3 regions of the Lentzea sp. NPDC005914 genome follow, and region 2 is predicted to be linked to each of the others. Evidence: riboswitches for the same ligand, from Rfam matches in the RefSeq annotation. Region 2 holds a riboswitch; each other region holds the start of a gene.
What was found. A riboswitch is a leader RNA that binds a small molecule or an ion and turns the genes downstream of it on or off. The one in region 2 is predicted to bind cobalamin.
Positions count from the first base shown of each region.

Region 1: linked by a shared signal. The riboswitch ahead of cobN (cobaltochelatase subunit CobN) and the one ahead of ABZ345_RS42475 (CbtB-domain containing protein) in region 2 are both predicted to bind cobalamin.
Region 3: linked by a shared signal. The riboswitch ahead of ABZ345_RS11365 (iron ABC transporter permease) and the one ahead of ABZ345_RS42475 (CbtB-domain containing protein) in region 2 are both predicted to bind cobalamin.

Region 1 is NZ_JBEXVQ010000040.1:39,048-46,692, forward strand. Features, by position in the region: gene cobM (precorrin-4 C(11)-methyltransferase) at 1-644, shown strand, start outside; gene ABZ345_RS39025 (cobalt-precorrin-6A reductase) at 641-1,342, shown strand; gene ABZ345_RS39030 (precorrin-2 C(20)-methyltransferase) at 1,314-2,765, opposite strand; gene ABZ345_RS39035 (precorrin-8X methylmutase) at 2,762-3,382, opposite strand; gene ABZ345_RS39040 (hypothetical protein) at 3,379-4,569, opposite strand; cobalamin riboswitch at 4,578-4,710, shown strand; gene cobN (cobaltochelatase subunit CobN) at 4,745-7,645, shown strand, end outside.
Region 2 is NZ_JBEXVQ010000049.1:24,448-32,092, reverse strand. Features, by position in the region: gene ABZ345_RS42500 (hypothetical protein) at 1-11, opposite strand, end outside; gene ABZ345_RS42495 (hypothetical protein) at 8-490, opposite strand; gene ABZ345_RS42490 (hypothetical protein) at 490-1,920, opposite strand; gene ABZ345_RS42485 (YbaB/EbfC family nucleoid-associated protein) at 1,917-2,372, opposite strand; gene ABZ345_RS42480 (CbtA family protein) at 2,444-3,187, opposite strand; gene ABZ345_RS42475 (CbtB-domain containing protein) at 3,212-3,400, opposite strand; cobalamin riboswitch at 3,432-3,623, opposite strand; gene ABZ345_RS42470 ((2Fe-2S)-binding protein) at 3,658-4,308, opposite strand; gene ABZ345_RS42465 (phosphoribosyl-ATP diphosphatase) at 4,416-4,679, shown strand; gene hisG (ATP phosphoribosyltransferase) at 4,693-5,553, shown strand; gene ABZ345_RS42455 (antibiotic biosynthesis monooxygenase) at 5,550-5,861, shown strand; gene ABZ345_RS42450 (phosphoribosyltransferase family protein) at 5,822-6,439, opposite strand; gene ABZ345_RS42445 (hypothetical protein) at 6,576-6,758, shown strand; gene ABZ345_RS42440 (sigma factor-like helix-turn-helix DNA-binding protein) at 6,817-7,335, shown strand; gene ABZ345_RS42435 (OmpA family protein) at 7,335-7,645, shown strand, end outside.
Region 3 is NZ_JBEXVQ010000006.1:311,486-319,130, reverse strand. Features, by position in the region: gene ABZ345_RS11375 (hypothetical protein) at 1-393, shown strand, start outside; gene ABZ345_RS11370 (LuxR family transcriptional regulator) at 369-3,173, opposite strand; cobalamin riboswitch at 3,224-3,347, shown strand; gene ABZ345_RS11365 (iron ABC transporter permease) at 3,380-4,402, shown strand; gene ABZ345_RS11360 (ABC transporter ATP-binding protein) at 4,402-5,142, shown strand; gene ABZ345_RS11355 (ABC transporter substrate-binding protein) at 5,139-6,119, shown strand; gene cimA (citramalate synthase) at 6,343-7,645, shown strand, end outside.

The DNA of each region.
Region 1 (7,645 bases), on a different contig from region 2:
CCGGGGCGTTGGTCCCGGTCGAGCTGCTGGACTTCTGTCCTGCCGGGGCGCGGAAGGTCGACACCGCCTCGCTGACGCTGGACGAGATCGTGGCCGAGCTGGCCGCGGCTTCCGAGGCCGGTTTGGACGTGGCCCGGTTGCATTCCGGGGATCCGGCGGTGTTCAGCGCCATGGCCGAGCAGATGCGCCGGCTGGACGCGTTGGGGATCGAGTACTCCGTGACGCCGGGGGTGCCGGCGTTCGCGGCCGCGGCGGCGTCGTTGCAGCGGGAACTGACTGTGCCCGGCGTGGGACAGACGGTGATCCTGACCCGTACGTCGCAGCGGGCCACCCCGATGCCTGACGGTGAGGACCTGGACACGCTGGGTCGCAGTCACGCGACTCTGGTGCTGCACCTGGCTGTGCAGCGAATTTCCGACGTGGTCGCGGAGTTGGTGCCGAACTACGGGCTGGACTGTCCTGTCGCGGTGGTGGCCTATGCGTCCCGTGCGGACGAGGTCGTGTTGCGCGGGACGTTGGACGACATCGCCGCCCAGGTCGAGGCGGCCGGGATCAAGCGGACCGCGGTGATCATCGTGGGACGGACGCTGGGGGCCACGCAGTTCCCGGACAGCCACCTGTACTCGGCCACGCGCGTTCGATGATCCTGATTCTGGGAGGGACGGGGGAAGCGCGCGAGCTGGCTGCCCGCGTTCCCGCGATCTCTTCGCTGGCGGGGAGGGTGAGTTCGCCCCGGCTTCCGGTCGGTGAGGTCCGGGTCGGCGGGTTCGGCGGGGTCGCCGGGCTGGCTTCGTGGTTGCAGGACAACGACATTCACGCTGTTGTCGATGCCACGCATCCGTTCGCGCGGCAGATCACGGCCAATGCTTTCGAAGCCTGCACGCAGGTCGGGGTGCCGTTTCTGATTCTGCGGCGGCCTGGGTTCGCGGCTGTCGAGGGCTGGCGGTGGGTCGACAGCGTTGCCGATGCGGCGCGGGATCTGCCTGGCTCACGGGTGTTTCTGACCACCGGGCGCCAGGATCTCGCGGAGTTCGCCTCGTGTCCGCAGTGGTTTCTCGCCCGGATGGTCGAGCCGCCGGAACCGCCCATGCCGCACCGGATCGAGGTGCTGCTGTCGCGCGGTCCGTTCACTGTGGACGGTGAGCTCTCGCTGATGCGGTCGCGGTCGATCGACGTGCTGGTCACCAAGGACAGCGGTGGGTCGATGACGTCGGCGAAGCTCGAAGCAGCACAGCAGCTCGGGATTCCGGTGGTGATCGTACGTCGACCGCCGCTACCGCCCGCTTCGACGGTGGCGACCGTCGACGAGGCGGTCAGCTGGTTGGATACCGCCGGGGCGTGAAGACCACGCCCGCGTCCGTCACGATGGTCTGCGACGAGCCGATGATCAGCAGGCAGCGCATGTCGATCGTGTCCGGGTCGAGCGCGCCGAGCGTTCCGATGCGGATCTCTTCCTCGGGGCCGCCGACATCCCGGCCGACGACCACCGGGGTTTCCGGCGCGCGATGCTTGAGGAGCAGGTCGCGCATCTCCTGGACCTGGTGGGTGCGGGCCTTGGACGCCGGGTTGTAGATGGCGATCACGAGGTCTGCCTTGGCGGTGGCGGTCAGGCGTTCTTCGATGACGTCCCACGGCTTGAGCCTGTCGCTCAACGAGATCACCGCGTAGTCGTGGCCGAGCGGGGCACCTGCCTTGGCCGCCACGGCGTTCGCCGCGGTGACGCCAGGGATGACCTTGACCGGCACGTCCTGGGTTTCCGCGGCCACTTCCAGCACTGCGGTGGCCATGGCGAACACGCCGGGGTCGCCGGAGGAGATGACGGCCACCCGCTTGCCCTTGCGCGCCAGGTCGAGGGCGAACGCCGCTCGTTCCGACTCGACCTGGTTGTGCGAGGCGTGCTTGGTCTGGCCGGGCCGGTCCGGGACGCGGCCGAGGTAGGTGGTGTAGCCGACGAGGTCGTCCGCGGCTTCGATCTCCTGGCGCGCTTCCGGGGTGAGCCAGCCGCTCTTGCCGGGGCCGAGGCCGATGACGACGACTTCGCCCTTGGCGCGTGCGGGCTTGGAGTGGCTGGGGAGCAGGGCCAGGGAGAAGTACGGGACCGAGTCGGGGTCGACCTCGGCCAGGGGCGAGGTTTTCTGACGACCTGTGGTGGCTCGCTCGACGTACCAGGCGTTGTCGAGGCGGCCGGCGTCGTGCAGGGCCTGCTTGACGTTGCCGAAGGTGCGGCCCAGCTTGAGAATCGCGGCCGAGTCGGTGTCGGCGAGCCGGGCGGCGAGCTCGGCCGAGGGGAGGGTGCCGGGGAGGATCGTGAGGACCTCGTCGCGTTCCACCAGCGGGGTGCCGAGGACGGCACTGGCGCCGCTGACTGACGTCACGCCCGGGACGACTTCCCATTCGTAGCGGTCGGCCAGGCGTTTGTGCATGTGCATGTAGGAGCCGTAGAAGAACGGGTCGCCCGCGGCGAGGACGACCACGTCGCGGCCTGCGTCGAGGTGCGCGGCGAGTCGTGCGGCCGCCTCCTCGTAGAACTGGTCGATCTCGCCCTGGTAGTCGTCCGTGTCCTCGGTCGTCACCGGGTAGATGAGCTGTTCGAGGATCTGGCCTTCGCGAAAGTAGGGCTCCGCAATGGTTTTCGCGACGCTGCGGCCGTGGCGGGCGCTGTGGAAGGCGACCACGTCGGCTTCTCCGATGAGTCGTGCGGCCTTGACCGTCACGAGTTCCGGGTCGCCAGGACCCAGTCCGACGCCGTAGAGCTTGCCCGTCATTCTTCCTCGCTCGCGATCGCGTTGATGGCCGCCGCCGTCATGGCGCTGCCGCCGCGCCGGCCGTGCACCACGAGGTGCTCCAGGTCCGTTGCGGCCAAAGCTTCCTTGGACTCCGCCGCGCCGATGAAGCCCACCGGGATGCCCAGGACGGCGGCCGGTCGCGGGGCGCCCTTGGCGATCAGGTCGATCAGGTGGAACAGCGCCGTGGGGGCGTTGCCGACGGCGATGACGGCACCTTCGAAGCGGTCTTGGAGGAGTTCCAAGGCGGCTGCGCTGCGGGTGTTGCCGATGGTCTTGGCGAGGTCCGGGGTGCGCGGGTCCTGGAGGTAGCACAGGACTTCGTTGTCCTTGGGCAGACGGCGGCGGGTGACGCCGGACGCGACCATGTTGGCGTCGCACAGGATCGGGGCACCACTGCGCAGTGCTTCGCGGGCGTCGCGGACGACGTTGGGGGAGAAGGCGACGTCGTTCGGGAGATCGGTCATGCCGCACGCGTGGATCATGCGGACGACGACTTTCGCGACGTCCTCGGGGAACCTGGTGAGGTCCGATTCCGCGCGAATAGTGGCGAAGGACCGGCGGTAGATCTCCGCGCCGTCCTTGATGTACTCCGTCACCTGATCTCCTCGTAGCCGTCGCCGGTCGCGACGAACTCGATCACATCGCCCGCCGGGCGGCCGCATCGGCGCCCACAGCCCGACCAGTGAACCGCGCCGGGAGTGTCTGACCTGCCGGGACGTTCGGACCTGCCGCGACTGTCGGACGTGCCGTGACTGTCGGACGTGCCGGGACGTTCGGACGTGCCGCGACTGTCGGACCTGCCGGGACTGTCAGACCCGCTGCCTAGAATTGAAACTGGGGGTACCCGGCCGGGCGCGTGTGTGTGGTGTGAAGCGTTTGTGTCGTGTGACGCCTCAACCCAAGCGCGCGCATCGGCACGGACGTCGGACAACGACTTGGCGCAACCGGGGCGGCCGGCACAAGCGCTCACGCCGTGCCAGGGGGACGCTGGGTCGGTGATCAGGCCCGTCGTGTCGGTGCCAGCGGGCACGACCAAGCCACGCCACGGGGTCAGCCGGACCGGAACGCCGGGGAGCAGGTGCGCGTCGAGGCGACCCAGCGGCACGCCAGGGGTGGTCGGCGAAGGTGCGACAGGCGTCACAGCCGGGGTGATGCGCGGGGCGTCGGCGGTGCCGAAGTGCTCGGTGATCTTTCGCACACCGTCGTCCACTTCGGACAGGCGCCAGGCGGGGCCGCGCAGCTGCTGGAACAGGCGTGCGGCGGTCAGGAGCGCGTCAACGGGGTCGTCGACGCGGATGCCGGTGTCGCGGCCGGCGAGCAGGAGGGCGGTCGGGGCAGAAGTGCCGGCCGTGCCTGCTACCAGCCCGAAGTCGCCCCCGAGGCCGCTGACCGGCGCTCCGACCGTCACCAGGAAACGGCCTGGCAGACCAGCCAGTTCCTGGTCCGCGCACAGGGCGGCGTCCAGGGCGTCTACCAGCGGCTGGTTGTCCTCCAGGGGCGCGGCGATGATGTTGCGGATGCGTTCGTGGGTGTCCGAGGGCAGCAGGCCCGCCGCACGTAGGCGCGCACCTAGTTCGACGCCGTCCGCGAGGCCTCTGATCTGGAGGTTCGCGCGCGAAGTGAGTTCCAGCGTGCCGTCGCCGAGATCCATCGAAGCAACCCGGATCACGTCCCACTGCGCTGCCGAAAGCGTGCCGCCCGGAACCCGGATGCGCGCGAGGCCGCCGTCGGCCGCGGCGTGCAGCTCGACGGCGCCGGGGCAGGCATCCGGGTGACTACGCATAGGTCGGACTGTAACCCGCCGGTTAGGGTGAGCCCGAACGACGAAGCGCAGGAGGAAGCCGGTGTGAGTCCGGCGCGGTCCCGCCACTGTGACCAGCGGACGCTGGGAGTCAGGAACTCCGCTTCGCCTGTCACCCGCAACCTGGGGCGAGGACCCCACGAGGGATGGAGCCTGCGTGATCCTGCTGCTGTCGACCTCTGACACCGACCTGCTGTCGGCTCGGGCGAGTGGAGCCGAGTACCGCCTCGGCAACCCCGCGCGGCTCACGGCCGACGACCTGCCCGCGTTGATCGACGGGGTCAGCCTCGTGGTGGTGCGCATTCTGGGTGGGCGCCGGATGTGGGAGGAAGGGCTCGACTGGCTGCTGGCCAGCGGGTTGCCCGTGGTGGTGCTGGGCGGTGAGCAGCAACCGGACGCCGCGCTGATGGAGCTGTCGACGGTGCCCGGCGGGGTGTGTGCCGAGGCGCACCTCTACCTCGCGCACGGTGGGCCCGCGAATCTCGCCGAGCTGCACAAGTTCCTCGAAGACACGATTCTGCTGACCGGGCACGGGTTCGCGCCGCCCGCAGCCACGCCCACCTGGGGTGTGCTGGAGCGGGAAGGCAGCGCACAAGGCCCGACCGTCGCGGTGCTCTACTACCGGGCGCATCACGTCGCGGGGAACACGGCGTTCGTGCACGCGTTGTGCGACGCGATCGAGGCCAAGGGCGGGAAACCGCTGCCGGTCTACTGCTCGTCGTTGCGCACGGCGGAACCTGAGCTGCTGGAGACGCTCGGGAAGGCCGACGCGCTGATCGTCACGGTGCTGGCAGCGGGTGGCACGAACCCCGCGAAGGCGTCCGCTGGTGGGGACGACGACGCGTGGGACGTCGGGGCCCTGGCGGCGCTGGACGTGCCGATCCTGCAGGGGTTGTGCCTGACGTCGAGCCGTGAGTCGTGGGACGAGAACGACGACGGACTGTCCCCGTTGGACACCGCGACGCAGGTGGCGATCCCCGAGTTCGACGGGCGGATCATCACGGTTCCGTTCTCGTTCAAGGAGATCGACGAGGACGGGCTCACCGTCTACGTGGCGGATCCCGAACGCGCGCTGCGGGTCGCCGGAATCGCGGTCCGGCACGGGAAGCTGCGCCACATCCCCACCAAGGACCGCAAGATCGCGGTGATGCTGTCGGCCTACCCGACCAAACACTCGAGGATCGGCAACGCGGTCGGCCTCGACACCCCCGCGTCCACGGTCCGGCTGCTCAAAGCCATGGAAGACCACGGCTACGACATCGGCGACGAGCTGCCGGGCGTGCAGGAGCAGGACGGCGACGCGTTGATCCACGCGTTGATCGCGGCCGGCGGCCAGGACGCGGACTGGCTGACGCAGGAGCAGTTCGAGAGCAACCCCGTGCGCATCGCCGCGGCGGACTACCGCGAGTTCTACGAGACGCTGCCGGACGACTTCCGCGAGTCGATGCAGGAGCACTGGGGCGAGGCGCCCGGCTCGTTGTTCGTCGACCACTCGAAGTCCAAGGACGGCGAGATCGTGCTGGCGGCGCTGGAGTCGGGCAACGTCGTCGTGATCGTGCAGCCGCCGCGCGGGTTCGGCGAGAACCCCATCGCGATCTACCACGACCCGGACCTGCCGCCGTCGCACCACTATCTCGCGGCATACCGGTGGATCGAGTCGTCGTTCGGCGCGGACGCGGTGGTGCACGTCGGCAAGCACGGCAACCTGGAGTGGTTGCCCGGCAAGACCGTCGGCATGTCGGCGTCGTGCGGCACGGACGCGGCGCTCGGCGATCTGCCGCTGGTGTACCCGTTCCTCGTCAACGACCCGGGCGAAGGCACGCAGGCCAAGCGGCGCGCGCACGCGACGTTGGTCGACCACCTGGTGCCGCCGATGGCCCGCGCGGACAGCTACGGCGACATCGCGCGGCTGGAGCAGTTGCTCGACGAGTACGGCAACATCTCCGCGATGGACCCGGCGAAGCTGCCGGCGATCCGCGCGCAGATCTGGACGTTGATCCAGGCCGCGAAGCTCGACCACGACCTGGGCTTGGAGGACCGGCCGCACGAGGCCGAGTTCGACGAGTTCATCCTGCACGTCGACGGGTGGCTGTGCGAGGTCAAGGACGTGCAGATCCGCGACGGCCTGCACATCCTCGGCGAGGCGCCGACCGGGTCGGTGCGGGTCAACCTCGTGCTCGCGATGCTGCAGGCGCGGCAGATGTGGGGCGGTCAGGTCGCCGCGCTGCCGGGCCTGCGGGAGGCGCTCGGGCTCACGACCACCACGCGCGAAGACGTTGACGCCGTTGAGGAACAGGCTCGCGCGCTCGTCCAGGCGATGGAGGACGCGGGCTGGAACCGTGAGGTCGCGAAGACCCTGCACGACTCTGTTGACGTGCAGAAGATCCTGGAGTTCGCGGCCGTCGAGGTCGTGCCCAGGCTCGCCCGCACCACGGACGAGATGACGAACGTGCTGCACGCGTTGGACGGCGGGTACATCCCGGCCGGCCCGTCGGGTTCGCCGTTGCGCGGCTTGGTGAACGTGCTGCCGACCGGCCGGAACTTCTACTCGGTCGACCCGAAGGCCATCCCGTCGCGGCTCGCGTGGGAGACCGGCCAGGCGATGGCGGACTCACTGCTCGCCAGGTACCGCGAAGAGAACGACGGCGAGTGGCCGCCCTCGGTCGGCCTGTCGGTGTGGGGCACGTCGGCGATGCGCACGGCCGGTGACGACATCGCCGAGGTGTTCGCGCTGCTGGGCGTGCGACCGGTGTGGGACGACCAGTCCCGTCGCGTCACAGGGCTCGAGGTCATTGCGCTGGAGGAGCTGGAAAGGCCGCGCATCGACGTGACGGTCCGGATCTCCGGGTTCTTCCGCGACGCGTTCCCGCACGTCGTGTCCCTTTTGGACGACGCCGTGCAGCTCGTGGCGAACCTGGACGAGCCCGCGGGGCAGAACTTCGTGCGGGCGCACACTTTGCGGGACCTGGAAGAGCACGGCGACCAGCGCAGGGCCACGCTGCGGATCTTCGGCTCCAAGCCGGGCGCGTACGGTGCGGGCGTGCTGCCGTTGATCGAC
Region 2 (7,645 bases):
GCGTCGTTCATCGGCGCAGCTCCGGTGGCAGCAACGGGATCAGGGCGTTGAGGTAGTTCGCGGCGATGGTCTCGGTTCCGGCGCCTTTGCGGTGCAGGACGGCACGGCCACCGCCGAGTTCGAGCGCTTCGGTCGAATCAGTGGGCGGCGCGGACACCAGCACCGGCGTCATCCGCCGGACGAATGCCAGGTCGTCGCAGAACACGAGAAACCTGTCGTCGAACTGCGGCACCCCGGTCGCCACCGCACCGGCGTTGTCGTCGTTCAGGCGGTTCTCCTGACGCGGGGCGACACGCAGCGGCGGGCACGGGCCGATCACCGTGCCCAGCGACAGCGTGGTCTCGGTCCGGGCCCGCACGTCGTCGCCGGCGGCGGACTCGAGGCCGACGATCTTCGTCTCCGACACGACCGTGAACGCGCGCCCGCCCACGGACAGCTCGGACGACACGGTCTCCTCCGGCCAGAACCGCTTCCGCCACCAGCCCGGCATCAGATGTCGAGCTCCTCGCCGGTCTTGGCGGACTCCTCGCCGCGATGGTCGTAGGCGACGGTCTTGTAGACGCCGTCCGCGTACCCGGCGACCTTGTTCGCGATCTTGACCGGGTCGGTGTACTCCGAGCCCTTCGGACCGCTCTTGTCCAGGCCGACGGTCTTCTTCAGCTGATCCTGCACGGCCTTGTCCAAGGCCTTGCCGAACGTGCCGGGCTTGTCCGCGGCGCCCTTGACGAACGCCTGTCCGATCTTCGACTCGCGCAGCACCTCGCGGATTCGCTTCAGCACGTTCATGATCTTCTGGATCACCGAACGGACCTTGTTGACCTCGTTGCCGGCCTTCGCGGTCGAGATACCCGCCTCGACCGGCGTGGCCGCGGCCGCCGCTGCCTCGGAGGCGCCCAGAGTGGGGACGGCGGCGAGCTGCGCGGCGATCCACGTGACGACCAGCCACTCGATCAGGTCGCTCAGGATCCCCTTGATGATGTCCTCGGCGACCTGCATGAACATCGAGCTGCCCTGCAGCAGCGACGCGATGTGACCCGCGGTGGACGCGGTGCCCTCGATGCCGTGGTGGAACCCGCCGAGCTTCTCCGCGGCCTTGTCACCGGCGCCGGACTTCCAGCTCTGCAGGCCCTCGTGCAGCTTCTCGTCGAACGTGCGGGCTAGCTCCTCGGTCTGCTTCGCGATGTCGTTGAACGTCCCGGCGGCCTTGCTGGTCGCGGCAGGATCGCCGGTCACCAGGTCGACGGCCTGCTTGAGCGGCGCGACGACGTCCAGCAGCCAGCCGAGTCCCTTGGAGATGAGGAAGTTCAGCGGGTCGGCGATGGCACCGGCGAGCTTCATGCCCTCCTGCATGAAGTCGTTCATGTCGGAGATGACGCCGACGACGTCCTTGGCGATCGCCTCGCCGTCGCCCTTCTTGATGTCGTCGGCCAGCTTCGCGCTGTCCTTCATGAGCGAGTAGCTGCTGCCGCCGAACGGGACGGACTTCGCCGCCTGCTTGCCCACGTTGTCGCCGGAGTACTGGTCGGTGTAGCTGCCGAGCACCCCACCGGCGTTCGAGGTCGCCTTGCCGCCGCTGACCATCGGAGGTGCGCTGGCGCTGTCGAGTCCGGTTTGGAGGGTCTTGCCGAACGCGTCGGTGGTCGCCTTCTCGTTGTCGGCGTAGGTCTGCGCGGTGGCGGTGAGGGCGGCGTCGATCTTGCCGAAGCCCTCGGTCATCTTGCCGAAGTGGCCGTGCAGGTCGCCGAGCAGCGCGTCGTACTGCTCGTACATGCCGAGCAGGTGCCCGAGCGCGCCCCAGCTGATCGCCGGGACGGACGCGGTGGTGGCCGCGTCGTTGAGCTTCGTGGAGCTGGCGGTCAGCGCGCCGACGTTCTTGGCGCACTGCACGAGCTCGGCCGGGTGCACGATGAAGTCGGTCACCAGCGATCGTCCCCGCGGTAGATGCTGCCGGTGTCACCGTCGTCGTCCACCGGGGGACGCGGTTGCGGGGAAGCGGGCTGACCGAAGATCTCCTGCTGGGTCTTCGCCACGCGTTCGGCGATCGCGATGTCGGTGTGGCTCTGCACGATCTCGGCCTGCTGACGCGCGGCGGCCGCGACGGCCTGCTGCAGCGTGGACATGACGGACTGCGAGAGCTGGGACGGCGACAGCTTCTTCGCGTCCTCGGTGAACCGGATCTCCTTGATGGAACCGGACAAACCCGCGACGACCGTGATCGAGCGGTCGGGGGACTGGACGCTGGCCTCGACTTCTCTGAGCTCCGTGCCCATCGCGTCGTAACCGGCGGCACGGGCATCGGCCGCACGGTTGGCCTGCTCGAAGAACTCGAGCTTCTGACGCATCTGTTCCAGCAACTCAGCGCTGTCGGCCATGCACCGAACGTACCAATGCCGCCTGGGCGGGGTGGCCGTACCCTCGGCCACCCCACTCAATCAGGCGACAATCAGCTGACAACGGCCTTCCGAGCGGTCCTGCGCGTGGCCGGGTCGACCAGCAGCCCGAACACCACGCCGAGACCGACGTAGAGCGTGGCCAGCTGGGCGAGCGAGCTGAGGCGGAACTGCCACAGCACGGTCACCGGCATGTCCGCGGGGATCGTGTCCGGCGGCGCGGGGAACGCCAGCAGCACCACCGCGACGGTCGCGACCACCGCGAGCAGCACCGCGGTGACGCGGACGGGCTGCGTCTGGGCCTGGAGCCGCTCGGCGAGCCAGCTCGCGCCCCAGACGATCACCAGGCCGGCCGCCACGACGCCGAGGTAGAGCGCGGTCCGGTAGTTCACCGTCTCCGGGTCGCCCACGGCGGGCGGGTTGGCCGGGTACTTGATCCACGGCAGCAGCGCGACGGCACCGAACACCGCGGCACCGAGCGCGAGGCTGCGGCTGAACGGCGGCCGGTCGGCGAACCACCGCTTCGACAGCGCGTAGGCCGTGGCGAACACGAGCCCGACCGCGATGCCGACGATGATCACGCCGAGCATGCCGCCCACGACCTGCGCGCCGCGGCTGACCAGCTCTTCCTCGCCGTGCGAGTGGCCTTCACCGGCAGCGGGCTCCCGAGCCTCTTCGACCGCGAGCGCGGCACGAATGGGGATCTCGGTCACCAGAAGTTGCACGAGCGCGGAGGCGACGCCGGCGATGGCGCCCGCCCCGATTCCGCGCAGCGCAAGAGACTTGTACGTCGTCATGTGCTTGATCCGCTCGCCGGCGGATCAGTGGCAGGGAACGCCGAGAGCGTGCCGGCCGTCGTGGAAGAACTCGTGCAGCATCTCGGAGCTCGCGCCGAGCGCGAGACCGTTCTCCTGCAGAACCAGGTAGGTGACGATCAGGCCGAGCAACGCGACTGCGAAGGCCCACTTGGGCACCTGAACTGCGGACAGATTTGCTGCGGGGCTCGTCATGACGGGCTCCTCCATACCTCGTGGAAGTCAACTCTCCTTGCGGCGCCGCAGCCGGTCTCCTGACTCCCGGATCAACGCTGTCCCCGCGTCTTCCCAGTCCCCTCGCGGGGACCAGTGACGTTCTCGGCGGGGATAACTTCCCGGTCACAGTGGCGAGGACCGCGCCGGATTCACACCGGCTTCCCGTCACTGCGGCGCGTGCACCGTAAGTTGAGTTGCCGGTTAAGCACAACCGGCCATAAGAGTTGTTGCGTTCCTCACTTCACGAGTGGACAGTCCCCGCACTTCCCACCAGCGGCGACGCGGTAGTAAAGACAACAGGACCGACGCCGGAACGTGACCTCGCCCGGGAAACTGAGGAATTCTCCCGCCTGTTCGAACGGTGGCGCGCTCATGAGCCGTTTGCCGCGTTCTTCCGCTTCCTCGGCCGTGAGCATGCGTGCGCGGACAACCATTTTGAGCGCACCCGCGATGTTCGACATCGCGTTGCCCCACAACAATCCGCGCGCCACCGGCGTGACGCCCTGGATCGCTTCCACCACGGGTTCGAGCGCCTCCGCGGCTCGCGGACCGAGCTGCGGCTGGTCGATGCGGACGCTCAGGCCGTTGGCCGGATGGTGTTGCCACCACAGGTTTTCCGGCCGGATGTCGATCGGGATGTCCGCCGCGGTGAGCGGGCTGAGCAGCCGGGCGGTGTAGCTGAGGAAGAACAGGCTCGCGGCGACGCGTGGTTCCTCTGCTTTGTACCGGGTCGCGATGGCGTCGACGGTGGTTTTGAGCGCAGGGCCCCGCAGAAGTGCTGTTCCGGGGAGCCAGCTCTCGTCCGGACGGCCCACGTCGAGAGCGAAGAAGGGGTTGATGCCGCGCACCCGGCGCAGTGCTTCCAGTACTTGGGCGAACTCCGACACGAAGTTCACGCTACTGGGTGTCCATGCAGGACAGATCACGTCCAGGGCGTGGGACAGATCTGACCGCGGTGTGGACCGGGGTGCGCGGGATGGGAGGATGTCACCCCGTGAAGACCTTCGACTCCCTGTTCGCCGAGCTGACCGAACGAGCCGCCACCAAGCCGGCGGGATCCGGCACCGTCGCAGCGCTCGAGGCCGGCGTCCATGCGCAGGGCAAGAAGGTCCTGGAGGAGGCGGGCGAGGTCTGGATCGCCGCCGAGTACGAGTCCGACGAGAAGCTCTCCGAAGAGATCTCGCAGCTGCTGTACCGCCTCCAGGTGCTCATGCTGGGCCGCGGCCTGACCCTCGAAGACGTCTACAAGTACCTCTGACGGAGACTTTCACATGCTGCGCGTTGCAGTCCCGAACAAGGGCGCGCTCGCCGAACGCGCCTCCGCCATGCTGACCGAGGCCGGTTACCGGCAGCGGCACGAGCCGCGCGACCTCACCGTGCTCGACCCGAACAACGACGTCGAGTTCTTCTTCCTGCGCCCCAAGGACATCGCGATCTACGTGGCGTCCGGCGACCTCGACCTCGGCATCACCGGCCGCGACCTCGCCGCCGACTCGGGCGCCGACGACAACGGCTCGTCGGTCGAGGAGCTCCTGGCGCTCGGCTTCGGCTCGTCGACCTTCCGCTACGCGGGGCCTCGCGGCACCGACTGGAAGGTGTCCGACCTCGAGGGCAAGCGCCTGGCCACCGCGTACCCGAGGCTGGTCGGCCGCGACCTCAAGGCTCGCGGCATCACCGCCCAGGTGATCCGCCTCGACGGCGCCGTGGAGATCTCGATCCAGCTCGGCGTGGCCGACCTGATCGCCGACGTCGTGGGCTCCGGCCGCACGTTGCGCCAGCACGACCTGGTGCCGTTCGGCGACGTGATCTGCGAGTCCGAGGCCGTGCTCGTGCACCGCTCGGGCTCCGACCTCACGGCCGCCAAGAAGCAGCTCACGGCCCGTCTGCAGGGCGTCGTGTTCGCGCAGCAGTACCTGATGCTCGACTACGACTGCCCGCGCACGCTCCTGGAACAGGCGGTCAGCCTGACGCCGGGCCTGGAGTCGCCGACCGTCGCGCCCCTGGCCGACGACAACTGGGTGGCCGTGCGGGCGATGGTGTCGCGCCGGGAAGCGAACCAGGTGATGGACGAGCTGGCCGCGATCGGCGCCAAGGCCGTGCTGGCGTCGGACATCAGGTTCTGCCGCCTGTGATCCTGGAGCACGCCGTCCTGGACGTGGTGCCGGGCCAGGAGACGGACTTCGAGTGGGCGTTCGGCGAGGCGCGGGAGCTGATCTCCGCCTCGCCGGGCTTCCTTGGCCTGGAGCTGCTCCGGTCGTTCGAGACGCCGTCGCGCTACCTGCTGCTGGTGCGCTGGGAGTCCGTCGAGGCGCACACCGTCGGCTTCCGGCAGGGGTCGTCGTACCCGCAGTGGTCCGCGCTGCTGCACAAGTTCTACTCGCCGTTCCCCGTGGTGGAGCACTACTCGAGCGCTCTGAGCACCTCGTCGTCCGTGGTCTGATCGAACCGGTCGTACCAGCGGCTGACGGCGCCGAAGTGCTTCGGCACGAGCAGGGCGACCACCGGTGTCCGGAAGGTGCGGATCGACTCCCTGGCGGCGACCGGGACCGCGAGGGTCAGGCTCCTCGGCTCGTGCTTCGCGACCCAGTGCAGCGCCGCCTTGGCCGTGACGCCGGTGGCGAGGCCGTCGTCGATGACGATGACGTCGCGGCCCGCGAGGGTCAGTGACGGCTTGTCCTTGCGGTACAGGGCAGTGCGCCGGGCCGCCTCCGCGCGTTCGGCATCGCAGGTCGCGGCCAGCTGGTGCTCGGTGAGGTTCAGGGCTCGGAGCACGCTCGGGTCGTAGATGGGCTCGCTGTCCGCCGTGACCGCGCCGACGCCGTACTCGGGGTGGCCGGGAGCGCCGATCTTGCGCGCCACCACGACGTCGAGCTCGGCGCCGAGCTTGGCCGCCACCTCTTTGGCCACCGGGACTCCGCCGCGGGGCAGGCCCAGCACCAGCGGGTCGTGCCAGGGGTCGTCCGCGAGTCGCGCGGCGAGGGCGCGGCCCGCCTCCTGCCGGTTCGCGAACCTCTTCACAGTCCGGTCGACGTTACGCCTGTCCCCGAGCGGGTAGCTGCCGCGCCGAAGTTTCTCCGCGTGGAATGTTTTGGCCCAATCGAGTGAACCTGGGGTCCGGATTGCGCTGATGCCCGGCTGAACGCCCCTGAGCGTCATGACAAGACACAACGGCGGTCGCGCCGGCCGCGGCGAGGCGGCGGTGCTGGTCAACGGAGTGCTCGCGGGCGTGGGCTCCCTCTACGTCCTGACAGGCTCGGTCGCTGTCACGGTCGGCGCGGCGGTGCTGGCAACCGGCCTGGCGGCGCTCTCGATCCTCGGCCGGCCGAACGGGTCGTGACGCGATGACGTTGTCGCGCGATCTCCTGGGTGAACCGGCACCCGACGCACGGAGACCGATGTCCGAGGACGAGCCCCCGGACCGGGAAGCGGACTTCCGTCGCTTCCACCGGCAGGAGTACCCCCTGATCATCGCCTTTCTGTGTCATCTCGGGTTCTCGCACCACATCGCGGACGAGGCGGCGTCCGAGGCGTTGGAGGAGCTCTACTGGTCGTGGTTCGACGTGTGCACCAGCCGGCGCATGTGGGTGCGCACCACCGCGAAACGCGTGGCTGTGCGCAAGGCGAAGGCCGAGCGGGGCGGGCCGCTCAACCGGTTGCTGGACAAAGGTTTCCGCCCACAGCTGGAACACGACGACTCCGGTCTCGGTGAGGTCGTCGAGCGGCACGGTGGCCTCGTGCGTGCCATCAACAGCCTGCCCACGAGCCAGCGCGAGGCGTTCGCGCTCCACGTGGACGGCTTCACCGCCAAGGAGATCGCGGCCGCTCTGGCCATCGCGGAACGCACCGTGCACCACCGCATCCAGCGCGCACGGACCACGTTGCGCGCCCTGGTTGCCTCTGGGGAGGAGAAGTGATGACCGATGACGAGTTCGACGAGATGCTGAAGGCACGGCACAACAGGTTCGTCGCCGATGTCGCCGCGGTGGTTCGGCGGTCACCTGAGCCTGCCGTGGTTTCGTCGCCTGTGGTGTCCAGGATCGCCGTGCTGTCGGCCGCGGTCAGGTCACGGCTGGATTCCGTGGCGAGCCGGGTGCCGGCTTTCGAGCCGATGAGCTCAGCGATGTGGATCGGCGTCACGCTCGCGCTACTGGGGGTGGTGCTCGCCGGAACCGGGCAGCCGGGTCCGTTGCGCGCGGATCTCCCGCAGATGGCATCGGCGCCGAC
Region 3 (7,645 bases), on a different contig from region 2:
GGTGACGTCGACATCGACGTGTTCCGATTCGACCGGCAGACCAAGAAGACCACCCAGGTGAACCTCGGCCCGGACGGCACGAGCACCAGCGGCACGCCCGTGCACCGCCCGGTGATCTCGGCCGACGGCCGGTTCGTCGCGTTCCAGTCCGGCGAGTGGGACCTGGTCCCCGGCGACACCAACGGCAGCTGGGACGTCTTCCGGCGCGACATGGTGACCACGACCACGACCAGGGTCAGCGTCGCCTCCGCGGGGGAGGAGGCCAACAGCCAGAGCGGAACGCCCGCGATCTCGGCCGACGGACGCCACGTCGCGTTCACGAGCTACGCGACCAACCTCGGCGGAAGTCCCACACTGGTCGCCAACCTCTACGTGCGCGACCTCGGCGACTGAGCGGACGCCCACACCCCGGCCAGCGCCGCCCGGCCGGAGACCCCGGCCTTCGCGTAGATCCGTCCCAGGTGGACCTCGACGGTCCTGGGACTCAGGTGCAGTCGCAGGCCGATGTCCCGGTTGGTCAGACCGTCCGCGACGAGCGCGGCGATCTCCACCTCGCGGGCGGTCAGGTCGAAGCGGTTCGTCTCGGCGCGGCGGGGACGGCGTGCGTTCATGCGCCGTTCCTCCCGCGCCAACTGGGGCAGGAACAGCCGCGCGTCGCAGCGGGTGAACACCGTGCGGGCGGCCACGAAGTGCTCACGGGCCAACTCGATCTCGTCGCTGCCGCCGAACGCGGTGGCGGCGAGCAGGTGTGCCCGGCCCGCCTCCACGGCCACCCCGAGCCGGGTGAACGTGCCGGCGGCGGCGACCGCGAACGGTGCGGCCGCCGCCGGATCCGTTGGGAGAGTGGCGATCGCGCGGGCCAGCTCGGCCATCGCGGTGCGCAGCGGCACCCCGAGCGCTGTGGCCGCGTCCTCAGCGCGGTCCGCCCACCCGGTGGCGTCCCGGCCGATCGCGACCTCGGCCTCGGCGAGCAGCTGGTAGGTCAACGGTCGGGTGAGCGGGTCCACCGCGGGCAGTTCGGGTCCGCCACCGGTGCTCAGCAACACCTCGACGCAGCCGTGCGGATCGCCGTTGTGCACCAGCGCCTGGGCCAGCATCGCCTCGGCCTGACCGCTGCGCCACGTGTTCGAGGCGACGGAGTGGTCGTCGATGGCCACAGCCCGTTCGCCCAGGCGCACCGCCTCGGCCGGGTCCCCGCGCAACGCCGTGATCCAGCAGCCGAAGGTCAGCACCGTGACGCGGAGCTCGTCGCTGTCGGTCAGCTCGGCCGTCTCCATGCCGTCCTCGAAGCAGTTCGCCGCCTCCGCCAGCTCGCCGACGTAGGCGTGCACCATCCCGCGGATCGCGGTCAGCACTGCGATCGCGTGCGTCTGTCCACTCGCGCGGGCGAGCCGCAGACCTCGGCCGACATGCCTGCCCGCCGCCGTGAGCCGGTCGGCGGAGGCTTCGGCCCAGCCCAGCCAGAAGACCGCGTCGATGTCGCGGACCAGGTCGCCGTCCGGCAGCCCGTCGACGAGCGCCGCCGCCTCGTCCAGCCGGTCCGCCCGCAGGTCGACGAGGGTCGCGACCGACAGCGCCATGGCCAGCAGGGTGGGATCCCCTGCGTCCCGTGCGGCCGTGATCACCTCGGTGATTTCGTCACGGCCTGGTGCACGCTCCCGTTCGACGCTGCGGCCCGCGAGGAGCGCGACCTGCAGCACCGCCGCCGAATGAGCATCCGTGTCCGCGATCCGCCGCCACTCGCCGCGCAGCATCGCCGTGGCCTCGGTGTAGCGCCCGAGGAGCCGTTCCACGGTCGCGCAGGCCCGCACCGTCCGCGCCCGTGCGGCCGTCAGTTCGACCGGCAGGAGCCGCAGCACCTCGTGCATCGTCTCGCTGGCCTGCCGCAGATCTCCCGTGGCACCGAGTGCCTGGGCCAGCCGCCCGAGCAGGAGAAGTCGTTGCGGCGTGGCCGACTCCGCGTCGGGGAGCAACCTGATGGCCGCCCGCAGGAAGTGCGCCGCCGTCGCGGGCGTGGAGTGCATCGTCGCCTCGGCTGCCTCGCCGAGCACCGCGACGGCGTCGAGATCGCCTCGGGCGGCGGACCGCTCCACGTGCCGGGCGAACTCGGCGGGAGGCGCCCCACGGCGTCGCAACGCCGCCGCTGCCCTGCCGTGTGCCTGGAGCCGCCAGCCCGGACCCGCGTCCTGGTAGGCGACGCTGCGCACGAGCGGGTGGCGGTAGCGGAACCGGCCGGTGGCGACGTCCAGCCGCACCAGGTCGCGGTCGGCGAGCCGGTCGAGATCGGTGAGCACCGACTCCGGTGCCAGCGTCGCGGTTTCGGCGAGAGAGCCGGCGTCGAAGTCGTCCCCGACGACCGCGGCCGCATGGGCGACGACCCGTTCCCGCGGCGTCAACGCGGCCAGTTCGGCGGCGAGCACCGCGTGGACGGCGACCGGCAGGCCGTTCGCGTCGGCCCGTACCAGCGCCTCCAGGTAGAAAGGATTTCCCGCGCCCGCCCGGTGGATCTCCTCGCGCCGGGACCGGCCGAGCTCGGCGGGCAGGAGCAGGTCGGCGTCCGCCAGAGCCAGCGGCGCGAGCTCCAGCAGTTCGGCCACACCGTCGGCCGCGGCGCGCGACAACGCGTGCCACAGGCGGGACGAGGTCTGCCGGGATCTGCTCGCCAGCGCGAGGAGCAGCCGCCCCCGTGGTGGGTGCCGCAGCAGGAAGTCGAGCAGTTCCACCGAACCCTCGTCCGCCCAGTGCAGGTCGTCGAGCACGAGCACCAGCCCGCACGGTTCGACGAGCAACTCCAGCAGTGCGCGGACGGCCCTGTGCAACCGGTACCGCTCCGCGTCCACCAGGTCCGCCGGGCCGTCCGCGGGGATCGCGGGGAAGATCGTCGCGAGCAACCCGAGCCGTTCGGGACCGAGCACGGCGAGCCTGTCCGGTTCCAGCCGCGCGAGGTGGTCGTCGAGTGCGGTGACGAACACCCCGAACGGCACGTGCGACTCGAACTCCGCCGCGCGTGCGCCGCGGACCGTCCACCCCGTCGCGAGCGTCGTCAGTTCCGCCAGCAGCCTGCTCTTGCCGATTCCCGGTTCACCGGTGACCACGACGCACCGGGCGCCGTCCGCTGCCAGCAGTCTGCGCAGGACGGCGAGCTCTCGCGCCCGGCCGGGTAACTCAGCCATACCTGGGTGGACCTGCCTTCCGGTCGCCGGCCGGAACCTCGCTGCCGAGGCTCGGGTTAGCATGCGTGGGTCGTGCGTGGGGGAAGTCCGGTCGAAGTCCGGCGCTGACCCGCAACGGTAGGCCCTCCGGCGAGAGGGCGAGCCCGAATACCCGCACACGGCAGACCAAAGCAACTCTCCTGCCGTGGACTGCGGGAAGGGAACAAGTGATCGGGAAGATCAGCGCGCTCGTCGGCGTGCTCGCCGTCAGCGTTGTCGCGGGCGTTTCGCTCGGCCCCGTCAGCATCCCGTTCGGCCAGACCGCCGAACTGCTGCACGCCGCCATCACCGGCGGGGTGATCTCCGCCGCCGACGCCGGGCAGTACCACATCGTCTGGGACATCCGGCTGCCTCGCGTGCTGCTGGCCGCGGTCGTCGGCGCGGGCCTCGCCACCGTGGGCGTGGCGATGCAGGCGATGGTGCGCAACGCGCTCGCGGACCCGTACGTGCTCGGCATCTCGTCGGGCGCCAGCGTGGGTGCGATCGCGGTCGCCACGCTCGGGGTGCTGCCCTCGCTCGGCGTGTACGCGATGTCGGTCGGCGCGTTCACGACGGCGCTGGGTGCGAGCGTGCTCGTCTACCTCACCGCGCGCACGAACCGGGGCCTCGCGCCGCTCAAGCTGGTGCTGACCGGCACCGCGCTCGGCTACGGGTTCTCCGCGATCGCGATGCTCCTCGTCTTCCAGGCACCGCGGGGAGACGCCTCCCGCGCCGCGATGCTGTGGCTGCTCGGCAGTCTCGGTGGCGCGAGCTGGCAGTCGTTGCCGGTAGCGGCGTTCGTCACCGCGGGCGGCATCGTCCATCTGCTGACGAAGGCCCGGCCGCTCAACGCGCTCGCGATGGGCGACGAGACCGCGACCACGCTCGGGGTGCCGGTGCAACGCCTGCGCACGCACCTGTTCCTGGTCACCGCGGCCATGACCGGCGTGCTGGTGGCGGTCAGCGGCGCGGTCGGGTTCGTCGGGCTGATGTTGCCGCACCTCACGCGCATGGTCGTGGGAGCCGATCACCGCAAGGTGCTGCCGCTGGTGCCGCTCGCGGGTGCCAGCTTCCTGGTCTGGGTCGACGTCGCCGCGCGCATGCTGGCGGCGCCCGAAGAGCTTCCGCTGGGCGTGATCACGGCCGCGCTCGGCGTGCCCTGCTTCGTGTTCCTCATGCGCCGCAAGGCCTACGTCTTCGGGGGACGCTGATGCTGGTCGAGCTCGACGGCCTGACCGTCAAGGGCATCGTCGACGACATCAGTCTCCGCGCCGAGAACGAGGTCGCCGGCATCATCGGCCCCAACGGCAGCGGCAAGTCGACGACGCTGCGCTGCGTGTACCGGGCGTTGAAGCCCACCTCCGGTGCCGTGCTCGTCGACGGCGAGAACGTCCACAAGCGACAGAACCTCGCCGTGGACCTCGCCGCGCTCACCCAGGAGTCGCAGGTCGAGTTCGACTTCACGGTCGCCGAGGTCGTGGAGATGGGCAGGCTGCCGCACGAGCGCGATCCCGCGAAGGACGCGCGGGTCTGCGCCGAGGCACTGGCCACAGTGGACGCGGCTCATCTCGCGGCCAGGAGCTTCCTGACCCTGTCCGGTGGCGAGCGGCAGCGCGTGCTCATCGCTCGCGCGCTCGCTCAGGAACCGAACGTGCTCGTGCTCGACGAGCCGACGAACCACCTCGACATCCGCCACCAGCTCGACGTGCTGCGGCTGGCCCGCACGCTGGGCAGGACCGTTCTGACCGTGCTGCACGACCTCAACCTCGCCGCGTCCTACTGCGACCGGCTGTACGTGCTCGACGAGGGACGGCTCGTGGCGGGCGGCACCCCGCACGACGTGCTCACGCCGGAGCTGATCGCCAAGGTCTTCCACGTCACCGCGCACGTGGTTCCCCATCCCACCACGGGAGTGCCCCAGCTCCTGTTCGACCAGGAGGTCACCCCTTGAGAATCGCACTCGCCACGGCAGCGCTGCTGCTCGTCTCCGGCTGCGGTGCCACGGTCGCGCAGGACACCTCCGCGTCCGACCCGGTGACGGTGAAGAACTGCGGCCAGTACGTCACCTACGACAAGGTGCCGTCCAAAGTGGTCACCAACGACACCGGCATCACCGAGCTGATGTTCGCGCTGGGCCTCAGGGACCGGATGGCCGGGTACGTGGTCGACGGCATCGACACCGTCGACGTCCGCACGTCACCGTGGAAGACGGACTTCGAGAGCGCGAAGCACCTGTCCGACAAGATCTCCAAGGAGGTCGTGCAGGGCGCGAACGCCGATCTCGTCCTCGCCGGCTGGAACTACGGCTTCAGCGAGAGCACCGGCTTCACCCCGGACGCGTTGAAGCAGATCGGAATCCCGACGTACCAGCTGACCGAGGCGTGCCGCAACGGCACCGGCAAGCAGCGCGGCATCATGCCCGCGCTCGACGCGTTGTACACGGACCTGCGCAACCTCGGGAAGATCTTCCGGGTCGAGGCGAAGGCCGAGGAGCTCATCAGGTCCTACGAGGCTCAGATCGAGAACGCGGGCAAGCTGATGGCCGGCAGGCCGCGGCCCAACGTGTTCCTCTACGACAGCGGCCAGGACCAGCCGTTCACGTCCGGGAAGAACGCGGCGCCGCAGGACGTGATCTCCAAGGCCGGCGGCGACAACATCTTCGCCGACCTCGACGACAGCTGGGCCACGGTGAACTGGGAGACGGTCGTGCAGCGCGACCCGGACGTCGTGCTGATCGTGGACTACGCGGACGGGCAGGCGAACACGCCCGCGCAGAAGCAGGCGTTCCTGGAGGGCTTCGCGGGCCTCGCGAACTCGCCCGCGATCAGGAACAAGCGGTTCTTCGCGCTTCCATACGCCGCACTGGTGGAGTCGCCGCGCAACCCGGCGTCGATCGAGGCGTTCGCGAAGTACCTGTCACAGGCGTGAATCCAGTACTGAGAGGCGTGCGCCAGTACTCACCGTGACCAGATAGTGGGAGATTTCCTCCCGGCGCTTGGTACGCCGTGCTGAGCTGTGGCAGCATCCGCGTCATGGTTCAGCACGTCGCCATCATTATTGACGAGCGCGTCGGGTAGTTGCCGCCCCTGGCACCCGACGCGCAGACCTCTCGCATCCCGCGGGGGGTCTTTTTGTTTGCCCGGATGAGGAGATGACCCCGATGGCCGGCCCGAGCGACGAGTTCCACGTCTACGACACGACGTTGCGCGATGGCGCACAACGTGAGGGCATTTCGTACTCCGTCACGGACAAGCTCGCGGTCGCGCGGCTGCTGGACGGTCTCGGCGTCGGGTTCATCGAGGGCGGCTGGCCCGGTGCCATGCCCAAGGACACGGAGTTCTTCGCGCGGGCGGCGGCAGGGGACCTGGAGCTCAAGCACGCCAAGCTGGTCGCGTTCGGCGCGACTCGCAAGGCGGGGGTCAAGGTCGAGGAGGACCCGCAGGTCAAGGCGCTGCTGGACTCCCAGGCGCCGGTGGTCACGCTGGTGGCCAAGTCGGACCTGCGGCACATCGAACGGGCGTTGCGCACCGACACCGGCGAGAACCTCAAGATGGTGCGCGACACCGTGAAGTACCTGAAGGACCACGGAAGGCGCGTCTTCCTCGACGCCGAGCACTTCTTCGACGGCTACGCGTTCTCCCCGGACACCTCGCTTCGCGTGCTGGAGTCCGCTGTGGAGGGTGGCGCGGACGTCGTTGTGCTGTGCGACACGAACGGCGGCCAGCTGCCGCTGGGTCTCGCCGAGACGGTCGCGGAGATCGTCGGGAAGACCGGTTTCCGAGTAGGAATCCACTGCCAGGACGACACGTCCTGCGCCGTGGCGAACACCCTCGCGGCCGTTCAGGCGGGCGCGACGCACGTTCAGTGCACCGCCAATGGTTATGGCGAGCGAGCAGGCAACGCCGACCTGTTCGCCGTCGTGGGAAACCTCGTGACCAAGCTCGGCATGGACGTGCTCCCGACCGGGGCACTGGCCGAGCTCACCCGTGTCTCCCATGCGTTGGCCGAGATCGCGAACATCGCACCCGACACCCACCAGGCCTATGTCGGGTCGTCAGCATTCGCTCACAAGGCGGGTCTGCACGCGAGCGCGATCAAGGTGGATCCGGAGCTGTACAACCACATCGATCCGGACACCGTCGGCAACGACATGCGGGTGCTGGTCACCGAGATGGCCGGTCGGGCGAGCATCGAACTCAAGGGACGTGAGTTCGGACTCGACCTGACCGGCCGGTCAGCCGAAGTGGGAAGCGCTCTCGCTCGGGTCAAGGAGCTGGAGGCGAAGGGCTGGTCGTTCGAGGCGGCCGACGCGTCGATGGAGCTGCTGCTGCGCAACGAGCTGTCCGAACTGGACACTCCGCCCTTCACGCTGGAGTCGTACCGGGTGGTGCTGGATCACCGCTCGGACGGCGAGATCGTGTCCGAGGCCACGGTCAAGGTGCACGTGGCGGGGG